Regions from separate parts of the Cupriavidus sp. 21MJTG02-4 genome, predicted to be linked through region 1. Evidence: predicted binding sites of a transcription regulator. Region 1 holds the regulator's gene; each other region holds the start of a gene.

Evidence for each region. The regulator sigma-54, encoded in region 1, starts transcription at its own class of promoters, with help from an activator protein. The targets are predictions, from matches to a motif close to TGGCANGNAANCTGCTTT.
Region 2: a site for sigma-54 is predicted at 1,093-1,110, ahead of AC3FKH_RS27485 (formate/nitrite transporter family protein). Genes of this name have one in related genera too.
Region 3: a site for sigma-54 is predicted at 1,062-1,079, ahead of AC3FKH_RS33775 (GTP cyclohydrolase II). Genes of this name have one in related genera too.
Region 4: a site for sigma-54 is predicted at 1,196-1,213, ahead of AC3FKH_RS32075 (ATP-NAD kinase family protein). Genes of this name have one in related genera too.

Annotation. Positions count from the first base shown of each region.
Region 1 covers NZ_JBYOJP010000001.1:212,971-216,177, reverse strand. The annotation lists gene AC3FKH_RS01020 (PTS sugar transporter subunit IIA) at 1-130, opposite strand, end outside; gene hpf (ribosome hibernation-promoting factor, HPF/YfiA family) at 512-865, opposite strand; gene AC3FKH_RS01010 (RNA polymerase factor sigma-54) at 915-2,393, opposite strand; gene lptB (LPS export ABC transporter ATP-binding protein) at 2,493-3,207, opposite strand, start outside.
Region 2 covers NZ_JBYOJP010000017.1:99,078-102,284, reverse strand. The annotation lists gene AC3FKH_RS27490 (YitT family protein) at 380-946, shown strand; gene AC3FKH_RS27485 (formate/nitrite transporter family protein) at 1,315-2,127, shown strand; gene AC3FKH_RS27480 (bifunctional protein-serine/threonine kinase/phosphatase) at 2,150-3,207, shown strand, end outside.
Region 3 covers NZ_JBYOJP010000035.1:8,157-11,363, reverse strand. The annotation lists gene AC3FKH_RS33780 (acyltransferase family protein) at 1-863, shown strand, start outside; gene AC3FKH_RS33775 (GTP cyclohydrolase II) at 1,139-2,377, shown strand; gene AC3FKH_RS33770 (URC4/urg3 family protein) at 2,374-3,207, shown strand, end outside.
Region 4 covers NZ_JBYOJP010000026.1:51,326-54,532, forward strand. The annotation lists gene AC3FKH_RS32070 (sigma-54-dependent Fis family transcriptional regulator) at 1-986, shown strand, start outside; gene AC3FKH_RS32075 (ATP-NAD kinase family protein) at 1,253-2,329, shown strand; gene AC3FKH_RS32080 (thiamine pyrophosphate-dependent dehydrogenase E1 component subunit alpha) at 2,361-3,207, shown strand, end outside.

The sequences.
Region 1 (3,207 bases):
CGGTCGCCCGTGCCACGCCATGGTTGTTCTCGAATAGGAGCCCGGCTTGCTCGAATACACGCTTCTTGCTGGTGACGCTGAGGTCGAGGTTGATGTTGCCGGGTGGCAGCAGTTTGGCCAAACGATTCATGGGCGATGCGAGGATTTCAGTTAGCAGGCAGATCGGACTGCTCAGCCCGGAAACGAAGTGGGGCCGGATTGCGGCCACGCCATGGCTTCCCAGGCGTTCGGCCATTATAGAGCAGCGTCTCCCCTGTTCTTGTGCAATGCAGCGCCAGGCCCCTGTATGGCCTGGTCCGTGCTGGTGCCGCCACACCTGGGTACGGTGGTCGCGCCGGAGTCGCCACGCGCTATGTCTTGGAGAGCATACACCGTGCTGCGCCAGTTGCGAACACTTGTGTCCAGGACGCGCGCCCGGCCGGGGCTGCAGATGCAAAAAAGCCGCGCTACATGGCGCGGCTTGCTGTTATCAGTCCTGTTTCAGTGCCAGTCTTGCGACTGGCAGGCTTGATCATTGCTGCTGTAGTTGGGACTCGGCCATCTGGTACTTGACCGCTTCGCGGTCGTGGCCTTGCACGCGATCCTTATACCGAAGCACCTGGCGGTCCAGCTTGTCGACAAGTGCGTCGATGGCCGCATACAGGTCTTCGTGATGGGCTTCCACAAAAATGTCCTTGCCCCGAAGGTGCAAATTGATTTCCGCGTACTGACGCCTGTCCTTTTCCTTGTGATTGTCGACTGAGAGTAGCACGCTGACGCCAATGACTTGATCGAAATGCCTGACGATACGCTCCAGCTTCGTTTCCACGTACTCACGCAGCGGGGGCGTGATGTCCAGGTGGTGTCCACTGATCTTGAAGTTCATAGCGCTTCTCCTTCTGAAAGAGCTGCACCAGGCAGGCGGTGCAACTCGGCTACAAAGTCTTGCGGAGATTGACAGCAGGGATCTTCAGGGCTTCGCGATACTTGGCGACGGTACGGCGCGCGACAACGAAGCCTTGTTCACCCAGCAATTCGGCAATTCGGCTGTCGGAAAGAGGACTCCTCGGGTCTTCGGCTCCTATAAGTTGCTTGATCAAGGCGCGGATCGCCGTTGAGGAAGCCGCCCCACCGGTTTCGGTGGAAACGTGGCTGCCAAAAAAGTACTTCAGTTCGAAAGTACCCATCGGCGTTGCCATGTATTTATTGGTCGTCACCCGGGATATGGTTGACTCGTGTAATCCCAGTGTATCGGCAATCTCCCGCAAAACCAAGGGGCGCATCGCGATTTCCCCGTGCGTGAAGAAGTTCTTCTGACGCTCGACAATCGCCTGCGAAACTCGCAGGATCGTGTCGAACCTTTGCTGGATATTCTTGATCAGCCAGCGCGCTTCCTGCAGCTTTTGCTGCAGCCCCGCGGCACCGGATTCTCCCTTGGCACCGCGCAGGATCTGCGCGTACATGTCGTTGATGCGCAGGCGCGGCATCACATCCGGATTGAGCTGCGCGATCCAGCCGCCGCCGCCCTTGCGCACGAATACGTCGGGCACCACGAAGTCCGCTTCAGGGCGGCTGTAGGCGTGGCCCGGGTAGGGCGCGAGCGAGCGGATCAGTTCATGCGCGGCCTTGAGCGCCGCTTCATCAACCTGCAATGCTTTTTTCAGGCGCGTGTAGTCGCGCACGGCAAGCAGTTCGAGGTGATGGTTGACGATCGAGAGCGCCAGCTCGCGCTGCGGATGCTGCAGCCGGCGCAGCTGAAGGCTCAGGCATTCGGCGGCATTGCGCGCGCCCACGCCGGGCGGGTCGAAGCTTTGCAGCAGCGTGAGGATCGCCTGCAATTCGTCGACCTCGAATTCGAGTTCCTCGGGCAACTCGGTGCAGATCTCGTCGAGCGACGCGCTCAGGTAGCCATCGTCGTCGAGCGATTCGATCAGGAAGATCGCCAGGCCCTTGTCGCGCGTCGAGATCTTCAGCGGCGCGAGCTGCTCCATCAAGTGTTCGCGCAGGGTGGGCTCGGCGTCGCGCAGCTGCATGGGGGTCTTCTCGTCGTCCTCACCCTGCGGGCGCCGCGCGAAATCGTCCAGGCTCCAGTCGCTGCCGTAATCTTCGCTACCGCTGTCGCTATAGCTCTCATCCTCGCTGCCCGGGCTGCTGGCGTTCGCGTCGCTGTTGCCCTGCGGTTCGGCCGGTGCGGGCGCGGGTGCGCTCTGCAGGTTGACCGAGCCATCGGCCGCCACGCGCAGCGGGCTGTCGATCCAGTCGTTCTCGCGCTCCAGCAGCGGGTTTTCCGTCAAGGCCTGCTCGACTTCCTGCTGCAGCTCAAGCGTAGAAAGTTGCAGCAGCCGGATCGACTGCTGCAGTTGCGGCGTGAGTGCCAGATGCTGGGAGAGACGGAGCTGTAGCGACGGTTTCATGCGACCTATTCTATGCGCATCCAACCGATGTTGGAACGAAAATTGCTATCGCTGATGCTGCCTGATCGTCTCTGCCAAGCGCACCTGCCGCCCCAGGCTTCACATGCGGAAGTTCTCGCCCAGGTAGACGCGGCGCACCGACTCGTTGGCGATGATTTCGTCGGGCTGGCCCGATGCGAGTACGGTGCCTTCGCTGATGATGTACGCGTGGTCGCAGATGCCAAGCGTCTCGCGCACGTTGTGGTCGGTGATCAGCACGCCGATATTGCGCGCCTTGAGGAAGCTGACGATGCGCTGGATCTCGCCGACCGCGATCGGGTCCACGCCGGCGAACGGTTCATCGAGCAGGATGAAGCGTGGCGAGGACGCCAGCGCGCGTGCGATTTCCACGCGGCGGCGCTCGCCACCCGACAGCGACAGCGCAGGGTTGTTGCGCAGGTGGGCAATCTGCAGGTCGTCCAGCAGCGTATCCAGGCGGCTGTCGATCTCGGCTTTCGGCAGCGGCTTGCCGTTGACCAACTGCAGCTCCAGCACCGCGCGGATGTTCTCTTCCACATTGAGCTTGCGGAACACCGACGCTTCCTGCGGCAGGTAGGACAGGCCCATGCGCGCGCGCTCGTGGATGGCCAGGCCGCTGATGTGCTGACCGTCGAGCACGATATCGCCCTCGTCCAGCGCGACGAGGCCCACGATCATGTAGAACGACGTGGTCTTGCCCGCGCCATTGGGGCCGAGCAGGCCCACCACCTCGCCGCTCTTCACCTCGAGCGACACGTCCTTCACCACCGTGCGCGACCCGTAGCGCTTCTTCAGG
Region 2 (3,207 bases), on a different contig from region 1:
GTGTAAGCTGCGGGCCAATCCGTCGGTCTGGCGACAAACAGCAAGTCGAAGCGCGCAATCTGCGGTAGCCAAAAGCGTCCCGATAGCCCCCGCCCGCCGGACTTGTTTCGCCGTTTCTGCAGTTCGGTCGGCTCCGCCTCAGTTCTGGCCATTGTCTTGCCGCTTAGTCCCCCGATTTGGCGCGGTCTCCGTGCTGAACGAACCTGTCGCTTGGCGGCTGACAATTGACCAGGATCATGCAAGGGCGCGTCCAGCGTCGTTACACTTTGCCGGTCCCATAGTCCGTGCGCCCCACTTATCTTGATGGGCAGGTCTCGAAGCCGTCTTCACCCCCTCTGCCATGAAGCCCGCAGTTGTCCAACACACCCCCATAGAGAACTTGCAGGCACTGCTGATAGGCACACTGCTTGTCGCACTGGCGGTCTCCATGTTCAAGCAGGCAGGCTTGCTGTCGGGCGGTACGGCTGGTTTGGCATTCCTTGCCCATTACCTCGGCGGCATGCCGTTTAGCCTAGCGTTCTTCGTCTTCAACCTGCCCTTCTACTGGCTTGCGTGGAAATACATGGGCGGGACGTTCACTATCCGGACGTTCGTGGCCGTGCTGTTGTTCTCCGTCGAAGCCGACTTGCTGCCGCGCTGTCTCAGCTTCGCCACGCTCGATCCCACGCTTGCCGCAATACTGGGAGGAGCACTATTGGGCAACGGATTCCTGATTCTGTTTCGGCACAAGGCAAGTCTCGGCGGTGTCGGCATCCTTGCGCTCGTACTTCAGGAACGGCGCAACTGGCGTGCGGGCCATATCCAGATGGCGGTGGACGCTGCGATCGTCGCAGCGGCACTTCTGACCGTTCCATGGCCGCGCGTCGCTCTCTCCATTCTCGGTGCCGTTGTCCTCAACTTTGTGTTGACAACCAACCATCGCCCGGGACGCTACGTGGTCCAATGACCATGGCTGCTGGGTTCCCTCAGTCACCTGCCAGTGGACGGCGGTTGCCTGCACCACGATTGAATTGGATCCACGGCGCGCACCAAAAGCGCGCCGAATCTGCACCACGAACGACGAGGTGATCGTCCGAAACTGCTCCTCATCGCTGGCATGGAACATGCGACAGGATCTGGCATCAGGCTGATGACAGCCTGCTGCCAGCGTCGCTGCACTAGCGCCGCGCTGGCAAGCGGTACAAAAGTTCGTACCCTTTCGAACCCCTGTAGAAATCGAGGACAACGGCGTCCTTTCCCCGCTGACTGTGTATGGCGTGGGAAAGACGCCGTTTGTCTTTTGTGCGCCAACGAAGAAACGGAGAGGAACACCCAATGGCCTATCTCGCTCCCACCGAGTTCGTGACCAAGATGGTCGACGCCGGAGAATCCAAACTGTTGATGTCATCGCGCGACACGCTGATCCGGGCCTACATGGCTGGCGCCATCCTAGCGCTCTCTGCCGCATTTGCAGTCACGGTTACTGTCAATACCGGCAATGCCCTGGTTGGCGCCCTGCTCTTCCCCGTGGGCTTTTGTATGCTGTACCTGCTCGGCTTCGATCTGTTGACCGGCGTATTCACGCTGGCGCCGCTGGCTGTCCTGGATCGGCGCCCGGGTGCTACCTGGCAGGGCGTAATGAGGAACTGGGGCCTTGTGTTCTGCGGTAACTTCGCCGGCGCTTTCACCGTGGCTGTATTCATGGCCATCATCTTCACCTTCGGATTTTCCGAGGCACCCAATGCAATCGGGCAGAAGATCGGGCACATCGGCGAAGGCCGCACCGTTGGATATGCCGCACACGGTGCCGCTGGCATGCTGACTCTCTTTATCCGGGCTGTGATGTGCAACTGGATGGTCTCCACGGGCGTGGTGGCTGCAATGATGTCGACCTCGGTATCGGGAAAGGTGATCGGCATGTGGATGCCCATCCTCGTGTTCTTCTACATGGGATTCGAACACTCCATCGTTAACATGTTTCTGTTCCCGTCTGGACTCATGTTGGGTGGCAACTTCACCATCATGGACTATCTGATCTGGAACGAGATTCCGACTGTCCTGGGCAACGTTGTAGGCGGCTTGACGTTCGTCGGGGCTACGCTGTACAGCACGCACTACAAGACGGCGGCTAAACGCGTTCTCGGCTGATCGATGACATTGGTCGAAGCGAATGCACGGGCGACTCTGCATCAGCGTTGGCCAGCACTCTGAGGCGGGCCGGAAACCAGTCAACCAGGACTTTCATGGCGTGACACAACCGGCCGGCCACCAGCGCGTCACGAAGGGAATCGCGCTGGCACTGGCGGACGGCATCAGTACAAGCGCGGTGAGCCAGGTGGCTAGCGCCGCGGCCGTGCGAACCTTTCTTGAGGATTACTATTGCACGTCCGAAGCCTGGACAGTGCGGCGATCAGCACAGCGCGTGCTGGCGGCCATCAACTCGTGGCTGCACGCGCAGACCCGGCGCAGCGATGCCCGCTTCGACAGCGACCGGGGTTACGTATGTACCTTCAGTGCTCTGATTTTCAAGGCTCGGGAGGCTCACCTGGTGCACGTTGGCGATACTCGCGTCTATCGGTTGCACCGCCATACGCTGGAGCAACTGACCAACGATCATCGGATATGCGTTTCAGCTTCGGAAGCTTACCTGGGTCGTGCCTTGGGAGCGGGTCCGTTCGTCGAGATTGACTATCGCGCCTGGGACGTTGAAGCCGGAGAGATCTATCTGCTTGCCACCGATGGCGCCTACGAGCATCTGGACGCCTCGGATGTCCACCGGGCGCTGGCCGCCAGTGCCGGCGATCTGCAGTGCGCCGCGCTAGCCCTAACCGAGGTTGCGATCGAACGAGGAAGCCAGGACAACGTGACCGTGCAAATCGCGCGCGTCGATGCCTTGCCAGAACTCGATGCGCCGGGCGCGCGCATGCAAGCCGAACGGCTCGCCCTGCCGCCGCCTCTTACGCCGCGCATGAAGTTCGAGGGCTACACGATCGTCCGGCAGCTTCATGCGAGTGCCCGCAGCCATGTGCATCTGGCAGTGGACGATGATAGCGGCCAGTTTGTCGCATTGAAGATCCCGGCCGTGGACCGATACGAAGATGCGGCGCATCTTGATGGATTCCTGCTGGAGGAATGGGTCGCCAGACGCGTTGACAATCAGCACGTGGTCAGGCCACACCTTGCTGACCGGCAGCGCAAGCACCTGTACGTGGCGATGGAGTATGTCGA
Region 3 (3,207 bases), on a different contig from region 1:
TGGTGATCCGGCAGCATCCGTTGACCGCGGTCTGGCGCCGCTACCAGAAGCTGGTCACGCCGTATGCGGCGGCGATCCTGGTCAGCATTGCGGGGGCTGCCATTGCGCGGACGTGGATGGTCCATGACTCGATCCCCGCGCCGCCGCACCTGATGCAGTTCCTTGCCCATGTGCTGCTGCTCCATAACGTGCTGGATGTCGATGCCCTCTCGGCGGGCGTCTGGTACGTGGCGATCGACCTGCAGCTGTTCGCGCTGCTGGTGACGGCGCTGTGGCTGGCGCGCAGCGTCTCGGGTCGGGGCGCCCAGGCGGGCGTGGTAGTGGTGTCGGCGCTGGCGGTGGCCTCGTTGTTCTGGTTCAACCGCGATGCCGGCTGGGATATCTGGGCGGTGTATTTCTTCGGTGCCTATGGCATGGGCACGCTCGCGTACTGGGCCTCCAATGCCGAACGATCGGCCATTCCGCTCCTGTTGCTGGGAGCGCTCGGGCTCGCGGCACTGATCGTCGACTTCCGGCTGCGCATCGCGGTGGCGCTGGCCACGGCTTTGCTGCTGGCGGTGGCCAGGCGCGGCGGCTGGCTTGAAAGCTGGCCGCGCGCGGCGGTGGTGGGCTTCTTTGGCCGGATCTCCTATTCGGTGTTCCTGGTGCATTTCCCGGTCTGCCTGATTGTGAACGCGGTGGTTTCCCACCTGGCGCCGGGCAACCCGGTGCTCAACGCGCTGGGCATGCTGTTCGCCTGGCTGGCGAGCAATGTTGCGGGAACCTTGTTTTACCGCTATGTAGAAAGTGCCAGTCCGTTCGCCGCGCTGCGTGCGCTCGTGCCGGGCGGCCGCCGTGGCGCGCCGAAGGAATCGACGACCTGACCCTGTGGCCGGATCGCCGCGCTTCCCGCGCGGACCGCAACGGAAATCAGCGGCACGTAGCCATCCCGGCACGTGCCGCTTTTTCGTGGTGCGTGCGCGCCGCGCGCAGCGATGCCGCTTGCCCGTCCATGGTGCGGCCGGCGACCCGTTGCCCGCGTGCGACGGCCCACGCAAGGGACGGCAATGGGCATTGGGGGATGGCATGGAGATTGCCTAGTATGGAAGCGTAAACCTGACCGTTTGGTCAGGATTCCATCATGGAATCGAGGGCTGTCATGTCCGACCATATCGTCCTGACTTCGCACGCGCGCCGCGACAAACCGGCCGAGCCGATTCACTGGGGGGCGCCGACGGCAGCGGAGCGCGGGCCGGTGATTGCGAGCCTGACGGACCCCCAGCGGCGCAATGTGATCGGCACGCATTCGGGCGCCTATGCCATCTACCGGGCGCTGGCCGTGGCGTCGGGCCGCCTGCAGCGCGACCACCGGCCGGACCTGACCGATACCGCGCCGGCCGAGGCAATCGGCCCGCACCCGCAGTGGGCGGATGCGGACAAAATTGTCTCGCTCGACCCATGGGGCCATCTCGTTTCCAGTGTCTTTGCCGATCGTATCGCCGCGGGCGTGGACATCCGCCCGACCATCGCCGTGACGCGCGCGCACATCAACATGCCGGAGCTGGCCGCGGCGATTGCGGCGGGGCGGCTCAGGCCTGATGGCGACATCCTCCACGCCAACGGCGACGTGAAGGTCACCAAGGCGGCAGTGGATCCGGTCTGGTACCTGCCCGGGCTGGCGCGCCGTTTCGATATCAAGGAAACCGCGCTGCGGCGCAGCCTGTTCGAGCAGACCAGCGGCATGTTCCCGGAGCTGGTGACGCGGCCCGACCTGAAGGTCTTCCTGCCGCCGATCGGCGGCATGACGCTCTATTTCTTCGGCGATATCGCCAAGCTCGGCAAGCCCGACACCCACGTGGCTTGCCGCGTGCATGACGAGTGCAACGGCTCGGACGTGTTCGGCTCCGACATCTGCACCTGCCGCCCCTACCTCGCGCATGGCATTGAGGTTTGCATCGACATGGCCCAGCAAGGGGGCGTAGGCTTGGTGGTCTATAACCGGAAGGAAGGACGCGCGCTGGGCGAGGTGACAAAGTTCCTGGTCTACAACGCCCGCAAGCGCCAGGTCGGCGGCGACCGCGCCGAGACCTACTTCGCGCGCACCGAGTGCGTGGCCGGCGTGCAGGACATGCGCTTCCAGGAACTGATGCCGGATGTCTTCCACTGGCTCGGTATCCGGCGCATCGACCGCTGGGCGTCGATGAGCAATATGAAGCACGGTGCGCTGGTGGCCCAGGGCATCGAAGTCGTCGAACAGGTGGCCATACCCGAAGCACTGATCCCGGCGGATGCGCGCGTGGAAATCGACGCCAAGGTGGCGGCCGGCTATTTCACGCACTACACGCCGCCTGACGCCAACGAACTCGCCCTGGCAAAGGGCAGGGGGTTGAACGAATGAGCACGTATCCCGAAGCGGACCGGCCGGGCGGATCGACCGACGGCCACGGCAGCGGCTGGTACAGTCCGGTGCCGGCGGGGCATCCGGCTGCAGCGCTGCTTTGTGCCGAGGCGGTCCGAACGCATTGCGCGGCCGTCACCGAGCACGTGGCGGCCGGCCAGTCCGAACTGTTCACCTGGCATCCCGACCGGGTCCATGCGATTGCGGACTATGTCGCCAGCACCATCCGCCAGCGCTATCCGGACCTGCGCGTGCCGTACCACAGCCGCTGGCGCCACTTCGAAAGCGGCGGCTCCGGCGAGCGGCTCGACCGCTGGCAGATCCTGTGCGAGCGCGCCGCGCTGAGCGGCCCCGAGCACCGCGAGGACCGCGCCCGGATCGGCATCGACCTGGTCATTCCCAGCGTGCTGCTGGATGCCGGTGCCGGCCCCGACTGGCGCTACCGCGATCCGGCCAGCGACCTGATCCTGACCCGCTCGGAAGGTCTCGGCGTGGCCAGCTTCGACCTGTTCGCGCGCGGCGGCTTTTCGGCCGAGCCAGGCGATCCGCTGCGCGCCGATGCCGAGCGGCTGATGCGCATCGACGCATCGACCATCGCCACGGCCTTCCAGGTTGCGCAGCACAATCCGCTGGTCGGCCTGGAGGGGCGCGCCGGGCTGCTGCGCCGCCTGGGTGAAGTCATGCAGGCCACGCCAGCCGTGTTCGGCTCGCCGGCGCGCCTGGGCAACCTGTTCGACTATCTGAAGGCCAATGCGGTCGATGACCGTATCGAGGCGAGCTTCATCCTGAAGACGCTGCTGGTGGCGCTCGGTCCGGTCTGGCCGGGGCGG
Region 4 (3,207 bases), on a different contig from region 1:
CCGCGCCGCTTCCGGAGCCGCTGGCGGCATTGTGCGGCGGCGATCCCGCGTTGCAGCAGCAACTGCAGCGTGCGGCGCGGCTCGTGAATTCTCCAATCAACCTGTTGATCAACGGCGAGACCGGCAGCGGCAAGGAGTACCTTGCCAAGGCGCTGCACCTGGCCAGCGCGCGCCGCGGGCAGCCCTTCGTGGCGGTGAACTGCGCCGCCATTCCGGAAACGCTGATCGAGAGCGAGCTGTTTGGCCACCTGCCCAACAGCTTCTCAGGCGCCGGGCCGCGCGGCAAGCGCGGGCTGATCCAGGAAGCGGATGGCGGCACGCTGTTCCTCGACGAGATCGGCGACATGCCGCGCGAGTTGCAGTCGCGGCTGCTGCGCGTGCTGGCCGAGAGCGAGGTGCTGCCGATCGGCGCCGCGCGTCCGGTGCCGGTCCGCCTGCGCGTGATATCGGCGACCCATCACCGGCTGGAAGACCTGGTCGCGCAGGGACGCTTCCGCGAGGACCTGTTCTACCGGCTCAACGGTGCGCGCTTCGCGCTGCCGCCATTGCGCGATCGCACCGACTTCGAATGGCTCGTGCAGAAGATGCTCGATGAAGGCGGCCAGCGCGGCATCACGCTGTCGCCGCAGGCGCGCGATCTGCTTTGCCACCACCGCTGGCCTGGCAACCTGCGCGAGCTGCGCAACGTGCTGGAGTACGCGCGCGCGGTCTGCGCCGGCGGGTATATCAATGCCCATGACCTGCCCGATGGCCTGGGCGCCCCGATGCCAGTGTCCGCCGTGCCGGTGCTGCCTGCGCAGCCGGACGACGCGCCGGAACTGCCGCCCGAGGCCATGCTGCTGATGCAGTACCTGCGTGCGTCAGGCTGGAACCTGAGCGCTGTCGCGCGGCAGATCGGCGTGAGCCGCATGACGCTGTACCGACGCATGGAGCGCTACGGCATCCAGTCTCCCAACCGCCGCGACGGCGGCCCGCCCCAGCCATAACGGCCATCACGGCCATCACGGCCATCACGGCCATCACGGCCAGAACGCTGCCAACGATACAGCTGTCCAGCGCTGTACAGCTGCGCTGTGACACCTGTCACGCCATCAACGCCGCCGGCACTGCCTGAGCGGCGGCCTGCCCAGCCTTTTCTGCGGGTTATCCCGAAATCTTCCCGGTCCCCTGGGTCGCTACAGCGCGCCGCGCGTGCTGGCATAGCCATTGCAATATGCCTGTCAGTACAACGACAACAGACAGGAGACAGGCCATGGGGCAAGCACGGTCCGACGGCGCACCGCTGGTAGGCATCATCGCCAACCCGGTTTCGGCGCGCGATATCCGCCGCGTGATTGCCAATGCCAACAGCCTGCAGCTGGCCGATCGCGTCAACATCGTGCTGCGGCTGCTGGCCGCGCTGTCGGCCTGCGGCATCGACCGCGTGATGATGATGCCGGATCGCGAAGGCCTGCGCGTCATGCTGGCCCGCCATCTGACCCGCCACCAGGGGCCGGACGCCGGGCTGCCGGCGGTCGAGTACATCGACATGCCGGTCACGGCGCGCGTCGACGATACGCTGAATGCGGCGCGCCACATGGCCGATGCCGGCGTGGCCGTCATCATCGTGCTCGGCGGCGACGGCACGCACCGTGCGGTGGTGCGCGAATGCGGCGGCGTGCCGATCGCCGGCCTGTCTACCGGCACCAACAACGCCTTTCCGGAAATGCGCGAGCCGACCATCACGGGGTTGGCGGCAGGGCTGTACGCAACAGGGCAGGTGCCGGCCTCGCGCGCGCTGGCATCGAACAAGCGGCTCGATATCGTGATCCGCGATGCCGACGGCGGCTTCCGGCGCGATATCGCGCTCGTCGACGCGGTCATTGCCCATGAACACTTCATCGGCGCGCGGGCGCTGTGGAAAGCCGACACGCTGGCTGCCGTGTACGTAGCGTTCGCCGATCCGCAGGCCATTGGCCTGTCCGCCATCGCCGGGCTGCTGGAGCCGCTGGGCCGGCGCGAGCCGGGCGGCCTGGCGATCGAGCTGGCCGCGCCGGGGCAGGGCGAATTCGTGCTGCGCGCGCCGATTGCCCCGGGCCTGCTGTGCCCTGTTGACGTGGCCGGCTGGCAGTACCTCGAACATGCCCGGCCGCATCGCGTGCGCCAGCGGTCCGGCATCGTCGCGCTCGACGGCGAGCGCGAACTGTCCTTCGGGCCCTGCGACGAAGTCAGCATCACCCTGCACGAACACGCGTTCCGCAGCATCGACGTGGCCGCGTGCATGCGCTATGCCGCGCGCGAGCGGCTGATGCGCAGCGCATCTGTCACGCAACCAGCCAGCATGTATTGAGCAAGCCGTACCCCAACCCAAGGAGACAACCATGAGCGCCAGTGCCATGCAAGCCGGCCCCAGCGGGCTCGACAAGGAGACCCTGCTAACGGTGTATCGCAAGATGCGCACCATCCGCGATTTCGAGGAACGCCTGCACGTGGACTTCGGCCGCGGCGACATTCCGGGCTTCGTGCATCTTTACGCGGGCGAGGAAGCCGCGGGTGTCGGCATCCTCCATCACCTCCATGATGGCGACCGCATCGCCAGCACGCACCGCGGCCACGGCCACTGCATTGCCAAGGGCGTCGACCCGGTGGCGATGATGAAGGAGATCTACGGCAAGAAGGGCGGCTCGTGCAACGGCAAGGGCGGCTCCATGCATATCGCCGATCTGTCCAAGGGCATGATGGGCGCCAACGGCATCCTGGGCGCGGGCGCGCCGCTGATCTGCGGCGCCGCGCTGGCCGCCAAGTTCCGCGGCAAGGGCGAGGTCGGCATTACCTTCTGCGGCGACGGCGCCTCGAACCAGGGCACCTTCCTCGAAAGCCTGAACCTGGCCGCCGTGTGGAACCTGCCGGTGATCTTCGTGATCGAGAACAACGGCTATGCCGAGTCGACCTCGCGCGACTACGGCACCGCGGTGGACAGCTACGTGGATCGCGCGGCCGGCTTCGGCATTCCCGGCGTGACGGTGGACGGCACGGACTTCTTCGCCGTGCATGAGGCCGCCGGCGAAGTCATCCGCCGTGCGCGCGAAGGCGGCGGCCCCGCGTTGCTCGAATGCAAGATGGTTCGCTTCTACGGCCACTTTGAAGGCGATGCGCAGACCTATCGCGCGGCCGGCGAACTTGACGATATCCGCGCCAACCGCGATTGCCTGAAGCTGTTCACGCGCA